Flectobacillus major DSM 103: one gene and its partner. Each later gene encodes a partner of the first gene's protein in a complex. Links are inferred from orthologs where the notes say so. Each region holds a gene or a part of one and is shown on either strand. Other genes may lie near its edges.

The links.
Region 2: the proteins of carB (region 1) and carA are in contact, whole or in part, in a solved structure (PDB 1KEE), measured with the Escherichia coli proteins. The link is inferred for Flectobacillus major DSM 103 from one-to-one orthologs.

What each region holds. Positions count from the first base shown.
Region 1 is NZ_KE386491.1:3,039,795-3,045,208, forward strand. Bases 692-4,028 are described here. They hold carB (carbamoyl-phosphate synthase large subunit), read right to left. Parts: upstream 3,718-4,028; coding sequence 892-3,717; downstream 692-891. Other genes in these bases: FLEMA_RS69865 (hypothetical protein), read left to right, coding at 692-837. In the rest of the region: more of FLEMA_RS69865, read left to right, coding at 205-691; FLEMA_RS69870 (M28 family peptidase), read right to left, coding at 4,132-5,172; FLEMA_RS0124425 (M28 family peptidase), read right to left, coding at 5,263-5,414. UniProt on the Escherichia coli protein: Large subunit of the glutamine-dependent carbamoyl phosphate synthetase (CPSase).
Region 2 is NZ_KE386491.1:3,202,566-3,205,466, reverse strand. It holds carA (glutamine-hydrolyzing carbamoyl-phosphate synthase small subunit), read left to right. Parts: upstream 1-852; coding sequence 853-1,950; downstream 1,951-2,901. Other genes in the region: FLEMA_RS70220 (hypothetical protein), read right to left, coding at 2,719-2,901; mnmC2 (tRNA (5-methylaminomethyl-2-thiouridine)(34)-methyltransferase MnmC2), read left to right, coding at 2,018-2,671; rplQ (50S ribosomal protein L17), read left to right, coding at 58-597. UniProt on the Escherichia coli protein: Small subunit of the glutamine-dependent carbamoyl phosphate synthetase (CPSase).

The DNA of each region.
Region 1 (5,414 bases):
AATTGAATATTGAAACTTTGACTATGACAAAAATAGGTAATATTCATAGGGCTATTTCAATACTGTTTTGTAAACTACAGTACAACTTACAAATATTAATATAGGTAGAACTCAAAATGCTGGTGGAGGTTTCTGTCAGCTTTTTTTTTAGCCTATTGCCTTTTGTTTTCCACGAGTATATTTCTAAAAAATCACCGTATTTAGATGAAAAATATATTACGCAATATATTTGGCCCTTCCAAAGAAGAAATCTGGTCGCAACTAGAACAGCAAATCAATGCAAGAGTGGTACATACCCAACGGTTTTTATCGTCGGATATTAAGGTTTTGGTAGAACATAAAAACTGGACGATTGTATTGGATACATTTCATCGCCATGAAGGAAAAACCCAAATACCTTATACACGAATGCGATGTGCTTATGATAACCGAGATGGGTTTCGTTTTATGATTAAGAAAGAAGGCTTTTTTAGTGACTTAGCAAAATACTTTGGGATGCAAGACATAGAAATCGGCGACCGTATTTTTGACGACACTTTTATATTACAAAGTAAAAATCCTGCTCAAATCAAAACTTTATTAGAGCTTGACAGTATCAAACAACACTTTATGGCTTTATCTGAGCTGTCGCTTTTTATGGTAAAAGTAAAAGATGATGAAGGCTATTGGGGACAAACTTTTCCTGAGGGTGTCGACGAGCTTTATTTAGAAGTTCGTGGTATTCTAAAAAACCTAGAACAACTCAAAGTGATGTTTATGCTATTTGCTGAAATAATGGATAGGCTTTGCCAAATTGGTTCGGCCTACGAAACACCCCCCAATATTATATTAAAATAAAAACCTCCGACTGCCGAAAGGCAATTGGAGGTTTTTATTTAAGCATTCAAGAATCTATCTTGACAAATACAGGTTTCGTTCGCCGTACACTTTGCGGAAAAACTCATCCTTCAAAGAATCAATAAAGTAAATAGCTTCACCCGTTGATTTCATTTCTGGGCCTAATTCCATGTTCACATTCGGGAATTTATTGAACGAGAATACTGGAATTTTGATAGCCCATCCATTTTTCTTTGGTTGGAAGTTGAACTCGCTTAATTTTGCTCCTAACATTACCTTCGTAGCGTAGTTTACGTAAGGCTCTTGGTAAGCTTTACAAATAAACGGTACAGTACGAGATGCTCTTGGGTTGGCTTCGATAATATACACAACCTCATCTTTTATGGCAAACTGGATATTGATAAGTCCTTTTGTTTGGAGTGCCAAAGCGATTTTCTTAGTGTGTTCTTCTATCTGACGAATTACATTTTCTGACAAATCGAATGGAGGTAACACCGAGTGTGAGTCGCCCGAGTGGATACCCGCAGGCTCGATATGCTCCATGATACCAATAATATATACATCTTCTCCATCGCAAATAGCATCAGCTTCTGCTTCAATAGCATTTTCGAGGAAGTGGTCAAGTAAGATTTTATTACCTGGAATATCACGCAAAATATCAACAACGTGTTGCTCTAATTCCTCTTCGTTGATAACGATTTTCATCGATTGTCCACCCAATACATAAGAAGGACGTACCAGCAAAGGATAGCCTAATTCACGACCTAACTCGGCAGCATTATCTGCGTCTTCGCATACACCAAATTTAGGGAAAGGAATATCGTTTTCACGCAACAATGAAGAGAATGCACCACGGTCTTCGGCCAAGTCGAGGGCTTCAAAAGAAGTACCAATAATTTTGATACCATATTTAGAAAGTTTTTCGGCCAATTTCAAGGCTGTTTGTCCGCCCAATTGTACGATAACACCTTCTGGTTTTTCGTGCTGAATAATGTCGTAAACGTGTTCCCAGAAAACTGGTTCAAAGTATAATTTATCAGCAATATCGAAGTCGGTCGAAACGGTTTCGGGGTTTGAGTTAATCATGATAGCCTCGTAGCCTGCTTCTTTAGCAGCCAAGATACCATGCACACAAGAGTAGTCAAACTCGATACCTTGCCCGATACGGTTAGGACCAGAACCCAATACTACTACTTTTTTCTTGTTGTTGGTTACAGATTCGTTGTCTAACGAAGCCGAACCTTGCGAGAAAGTAGAGTAGAAATAAGGTGTTTTTGCTTCAAACTCGGCAGCACAAGTATCTACGCATTTATAAACACGTGTAATACCCAAGTTTTTACGACGTTCGTACACTTCAGATTCCAAACAACGCAAAGAGTAAGCAATCTGACGGTCGGCAAAGCCTTTGTGTTTAGCTTCTTCTAATAGTTCTTTTGGAACAGAGTGAATATTATATTTTTCTAATTCGTTTTCTACTCTTACCAAATCCTCCACTTGGTACAAAAACCATTTGTCGATTTTGGTAACATTACGAATTGTTTTGAACGAAATACCCATTTTGAAGGCATCGTAGATATGGAAAAGGCGATTCCAAGAAGGATTAGCCAACGACTTCATAATAGCGTCTTGGTCACGCAAGCCTTTACCATCGGCACCCATACCATTGCGTTTGATTTCGAGCGACTGACAAGCTTTTTGAAGAGCCTCTTGGAAATTGCGACCAATACCCATAGCCTCACCTACCGACTTCATTTGTAGTCCGAGGGTTTTGTCGGCACCGTGGAATTTGTCAAAATTCCAACGAGGAACTTTTACAATTACGTAGTCAAGAGCAGGTTCAAAAAATGCAGAAGTACTACCTGTAATAGCATTGGTAAGCTCGTCGAGGTTGTAACCAATAGCCATTTTAGCAGCGATTTTGGCAATTGGATAACCAGTTGCTTTTGAAGCCAAAGCCGACGAACGAGATACACGAGGGTTGATTTCGATAGCAATGATATCGTCGGTATCAGGATTCAAGGCAAACTGAACATTACAACCGCCTGCAAATTTACCGATAGCATTCATCATTTTGATAGCCATATCACGCATTTTCTGATAGATAGTATCAGGCAATGTCATAGCAGGAGCTACCGTAATTGAGTCGCCAGTGTGAATACCCATTGGGTCGAAGTTCTCGATAGAACAGATAATAATTACGTTTCCGAGGTTGTCACGCAATAGCTCCAATTCGTATTCTTTCCATCCCATAATAGACTGCTCTACCAATACTTCGTGAGTTGGCGAAGCGTGCAATCCTTTGTTAAGAGCTGCATCGAAGTCTTTGGGTTCATTCACAAAACCGCCACCAGTTCCACCCAAGGTAAATGAAGGGCGAATTACCAATGGGAAGCCTGTTTCCTGTGCAATTTCTTTACCTTCCAAGAAAGAGCGAGCAGTACGTCCTTTACAAACGCCTACACCGATTTCTAGCATCTTTAATCGGAATTTTTCACGGTCTTCGGTAGTTTCAATGGCCTTGATGTCAACACCAATGATACGAACGTCGTATTTTTCCCAGATACCAGCAGCGTCGCAATCAATAGCTAAATTTAATGCCGTCTGACCACCCATAGTTGGTAAAACGGCATCAACGTTATGTTTCTCTAAGATTTCAATAATGGACTTTTTCTCAAGCGGCTTCAGATATACATGGTCTGCATTGAGAGGGTCTGTCATAATCGTGGCAGGGTTCGAGTTAATCAAAATAACTTCGATGCCTTCTTCACGAAGAGAGCGAGCCGCTTGCGAGCCAGAATAGTCAAATTCGCAAGCCTGACCGATGATAATTGGACCTGAACCGATAATGAGAACGGACTTGATGGATGTGTCTTTGGGCACGGCTGTACTTATGTTAGTTTAAATAATTACGATTTATATAATATTAAATAACTGAGTAGTTTGTAGTATGCCTATTTATTTATACATTGCTTTTAGCAAGAATGAATAGGATAGGCTCAAAAATTGCACAAAGTTAATAGATTGAGCCGAAATAAGAAGGCTAGATTCATATTTATTGAATTTTTAAAATTAATTCTCCAAATATTCCATTTTACAATTTCTTCATTTTCAGGTTATTATCATACTACTGTAAGTCAAATAGACATTAGAATTTAGCTATTGTCTTGTTGAGCATAGTATTCAAGTATCTGTATGAGTGGGTTACTCATACTGCTAGTAAATAGCTAATAATCAATACAATTCGGTTATTGTACTTACGAGTTTTAGTTGTACTAAAGCTTGTTATAAATCGTATTATTTCAACTTTTGTGTACCCTGAGCCAGCTCCCAAGCAATATAGAATACGAGTTGAGCTCTTTTTTGAAGTATATCAAATTGAATTTTTTCAACATCATCACTTGGTTTATGATAATCTTCGTGTTCTCCGTTGGTAAAAAAGATGATAGGAATATTATGTTTGGCAAAATTGTAGTGGTCAGAGCGGTAGTACAATTGTAGAGGGTGCATCTCTGAATTGAAGCTATAATCAAGCGACAAATGGGTATATGTTTCGTTGATTTCAGTAAGAATTTTATCGAGCTTAGGGCTAATTTTGTCTGACCCAATTACATAGACATAATTAGAGTCGTTTTCGGTAATATGATAAGAGTCGACACGGCCAACCATATCAATATTGAGGTCACAAATAATTTTTGAGAGTGGAATAACAGGCTTTTCGGTATAATATTCCGAACCTAAAAGTCCCATTTCTTCGCCTGTAACTGTCATAAATAGCAAACTTCTTTTAGGTTGAAAGCCGTCGTGCAGAGCTTGTGCAAAAGCCGAAGCAATGGCCAATACAGAAGTTGTACCCGAGCCGTCGTCGTCGGCACCATTATTAACTTTTCCGTTTTGTGTACCTATGTGGTCGTAATGTGCCGTAATCACAATTACCTCATCTTTGTGTTCGCTTCCTTCTATAAAGCCCAATACATTTTCGGTAGCAATAACACCTCTTCCTTTTTTATTTTTGGCTGTGGGGTTATGGATAACGCTGTATTGTTCGCCAAAATATTTTTTGATATAAAATGGCTGAAAATATGATTTTTGCTGTAGGCTATCTGCTACAATGGGTAAAAGGCCATTGGCTTGGAAGTGGTTTGCAATATAAACAGCGGCTTTTTTTTGCCCAACCGAACCCGTAAAACGTCCTTCGAGTTGGTCGGAAGCCAAAAAGGTAAGATGTTTTTTTAGTAATGGTTGACTAATTATTTGAGCGTATTTGATAGCTATTGAGTCTTGTGCTTGTGTAATGAAGGGAACAAAGAGAAAAAGAAAAGGTAAAATTTGTTTCATGAAAATGATGTTAAAAAGGTAAAAAAGTAAAAAACAAAGAGGTAAAAGTATGGTACTATTACCTCTTTGTCTACAAACTTGTCAACCCAACTAAGGCTTATTAGAATCTACCACAATTCGTTTGTCACGGTTGGCCAACTCCCAAGTCATGTAATAAACCAATTTGGCACGTTTTTCCATTTTGTTAAATTCGATTTTCTCAACGTCGTCGGTTGGTTGGTGATAATCTTCGTGAACGCCAT
Region 2 (2,901 bases), 160 kb from region 1 along the record:
TATCCTAACCGCAGCGATAGGCTTTAAGGTTTTGTCGCTTTCAACTTACGAAAAACAATGAGACACGGTAAAAAATTCAACCATTTAGGCAGAACTGCCTCACACAGAGCCGCTTTGTTATCAAATATGGCTTCTTCTTTGATTCTTCACAAAAGAATTGAAACTACAACTGCAAAAGCAAAAGAATTAAGAAAGTATGTTGAGCCTTTGATTACTAAATCAAAAACTGACGATACTAACAGCCGTCGTGTTGTATTCTCTTATTTGCAAAATAAAGAAGCTGTAAAAGAACTTTTTGGTGTAGTGTCTGAGAAAATCGCTTCTCGCCCTGGTGGATACACAAGAATTATCAAATTAGGAAATCGTCTTGGTGACAACGCTGATATCTGTTTGATCGAATTAGTTGACTTCAACGAGGTGTTGTTGGCAGCAGTTGAAGAAAAAGCTGTTAAAACTCGTCGTAGCCGTCGTGGTTCTTCTAAGAAAGCTGATGCAGCTGTAGAAGCAACTCCTTCTGCTGAAGTGGTAACTGAAGCTCCTGCAGCCGAAGAAACTACTCCTGAAGCTCCAGCTACAGAAGAAAAAACAGAGGAATAGTCTTGATGACCTTCCTTATAGAAGCCTCAATCTTTTGGATTGAGGCTTTTTTTATGCCCCAACCAATATTGGTTCTATAATAGAAGCAAGTATTTATACTTAGCTTGTTTTATTTATAAAAATACATTGTATAGTGAAATAGTAAAGTTTACTACCATCACATTATGCGTACTTATCGGGAGATGATGAGAATTTCTCTTCGTTTTTATTCATTTTCGCTTAACTTTGCATAATTTTTTAACCAAATATCAACCAATGAAAGTAACACAAAGCCAACCAGCTATTTTATTGTTGGAAGACGGCACAGTTTTTAGAGGCAACGCCCTCGGGAAAATCGGGACGAGTGGCGGTGAAATCTGCTTCAATACGGGAATGACTGGGTATCAGGAAATTTATACCGACCCTTCGTATTTTGGACAGGTAATTGTAAATACCACTTCGCATATTGGAAACTATGGTGTAGTCAACGACCTTGAAGAAGAGTCGGCTTCTGTGAAGATAGCAGGTATGGTATGTAATGAATTCTCTCCGATTCATTCTCGCAAAACGGCTGATGGTTCATTACAAGAGTATTTTGAAAAAGCAGGTATTGTAGGTATTTCAGGTGTTGATACTCGCCAAATTGTGAGACATATCCGTGAAAAAGGGGTGATGAATTGTATCATTTCTTCTGCAATTTTAGATGTTGAAGAATTAAAAAAAGAATTAGCCAAAGTTCCTCCAATGGAAGGACTTGAACTTTCGTCTCAAGTATGTACTCAAGAAGCTTACTTTTTGGGTGACGAAAACTCTGATGTTAAGGTAGCTGTACTCGACTTGGGTGTTAAGAAAAGTATTCTTACTAACTTGACCGACAGAGGCTGTTTTTTGAAGGTTTTCCCTGCAAAAACTTCTTTTGCTGAAATGGAATCTTGGGGTCCTAAAGGATATTTTATATCGAATGGCCCTGGCGACCCTGCTGTAATGCCTTATGCCGTAGAAACAGTTAAGGAAATCGTAGGAAATGATAAACCAACATTTGGTATTTGTCTTGGTCACCAAATTTTGGCTCAAGCTTCTGGTTTGTCTACATATAAAATGAAAAATGGACACCGTGGATTGAATCACCCAGTGAAAAACTTGATTACTGGTTTGTCTGAAATTACTTCTCAAAATCATGGCTTTGCTGTGAAAATGGAAGAATTGGAAAGCAATCCTAATGTAGAGCTTACTCATATCAATTTGAACGACAAAACGGTAGAAGGCTTGCGTAGAAAAGATAAGCCGGCATTCTCGGTGCAACACCACCCAGAGGCTTCTCCTGGCCCGCACGATTCTCGTTATTTGTTTGATTCTTTTGTGGGAATGTTATAAAATTGCAGGCAGTTCTTCCGAACTGCCTTTTTTATGCCAAACGGATGAATGATAATGAACGAAAAAAATGATTAAATTAGTTTTGACCAAAGATGGCTCTCATACTTTGTATAATACTGATTTGGATGTGTGGCATCACTCGGTTAATGGAGCTGTTCAGGAGTCTATGAGGGTTTTTATTGAGCTGGGGCTATGGCCAAAACTTCAAGAAAAACAGACTATTAAGATTTTTGAAATGGGCTTGGGTACGGGCTTAAATGTATTATTAACTGCCCTAGAAGCTCAAAAAGAACAAACCAATATTGTATATGAAGTAATAGAAGCATACCCTATCGGACAAGAGGAAATAGCAGCCTTGAATTATGGTGAAATTTTTTCTACAAACTTGCTTACCAAAATTCATGAAGCAACATGGGAACAAACAGTAGCCATTGATACTGGTTTTCAACTCAAGAAAGTACAACAAGATTTGCTTCAATACGATTTGGGGAATAATATCGACCTCATTTTCTATGATGCTTTTTCGCCTACTACCCAGCCCGAACTTTGGACGGAAGAGGTCTTTGTAAAGCTCTATAATGCTATGAACAAAGGTGGTTTTTTGACAACCTATTGTTCAAAAACTGTTGTTAGAAAGGCCTTGATAGCAGCAGGGTTTAAAGTAGAAAAACATCCAGGCCCTTATGGTAAAAGGGAAGTTTTGAGGGCAGTAAAAGAATAAAGGTGCTTGGAATATAACTCCAAGCACCTTTGTTGATATAAGGAATATTAAACTGTTTTTACTTCGCAAGGATAGCCAAACAAGCAGTTTTCTTTAATCATTTTGGCTACCGATTTTGGTACAAATTCTTCCCAGCCACTTTGACCAGATTGAATAGTATTCAAAACGCTATCGGCATGGATAGACAATAGGGTTTTGTCATAATTGGTAATATCCTCAAACTTATCGTT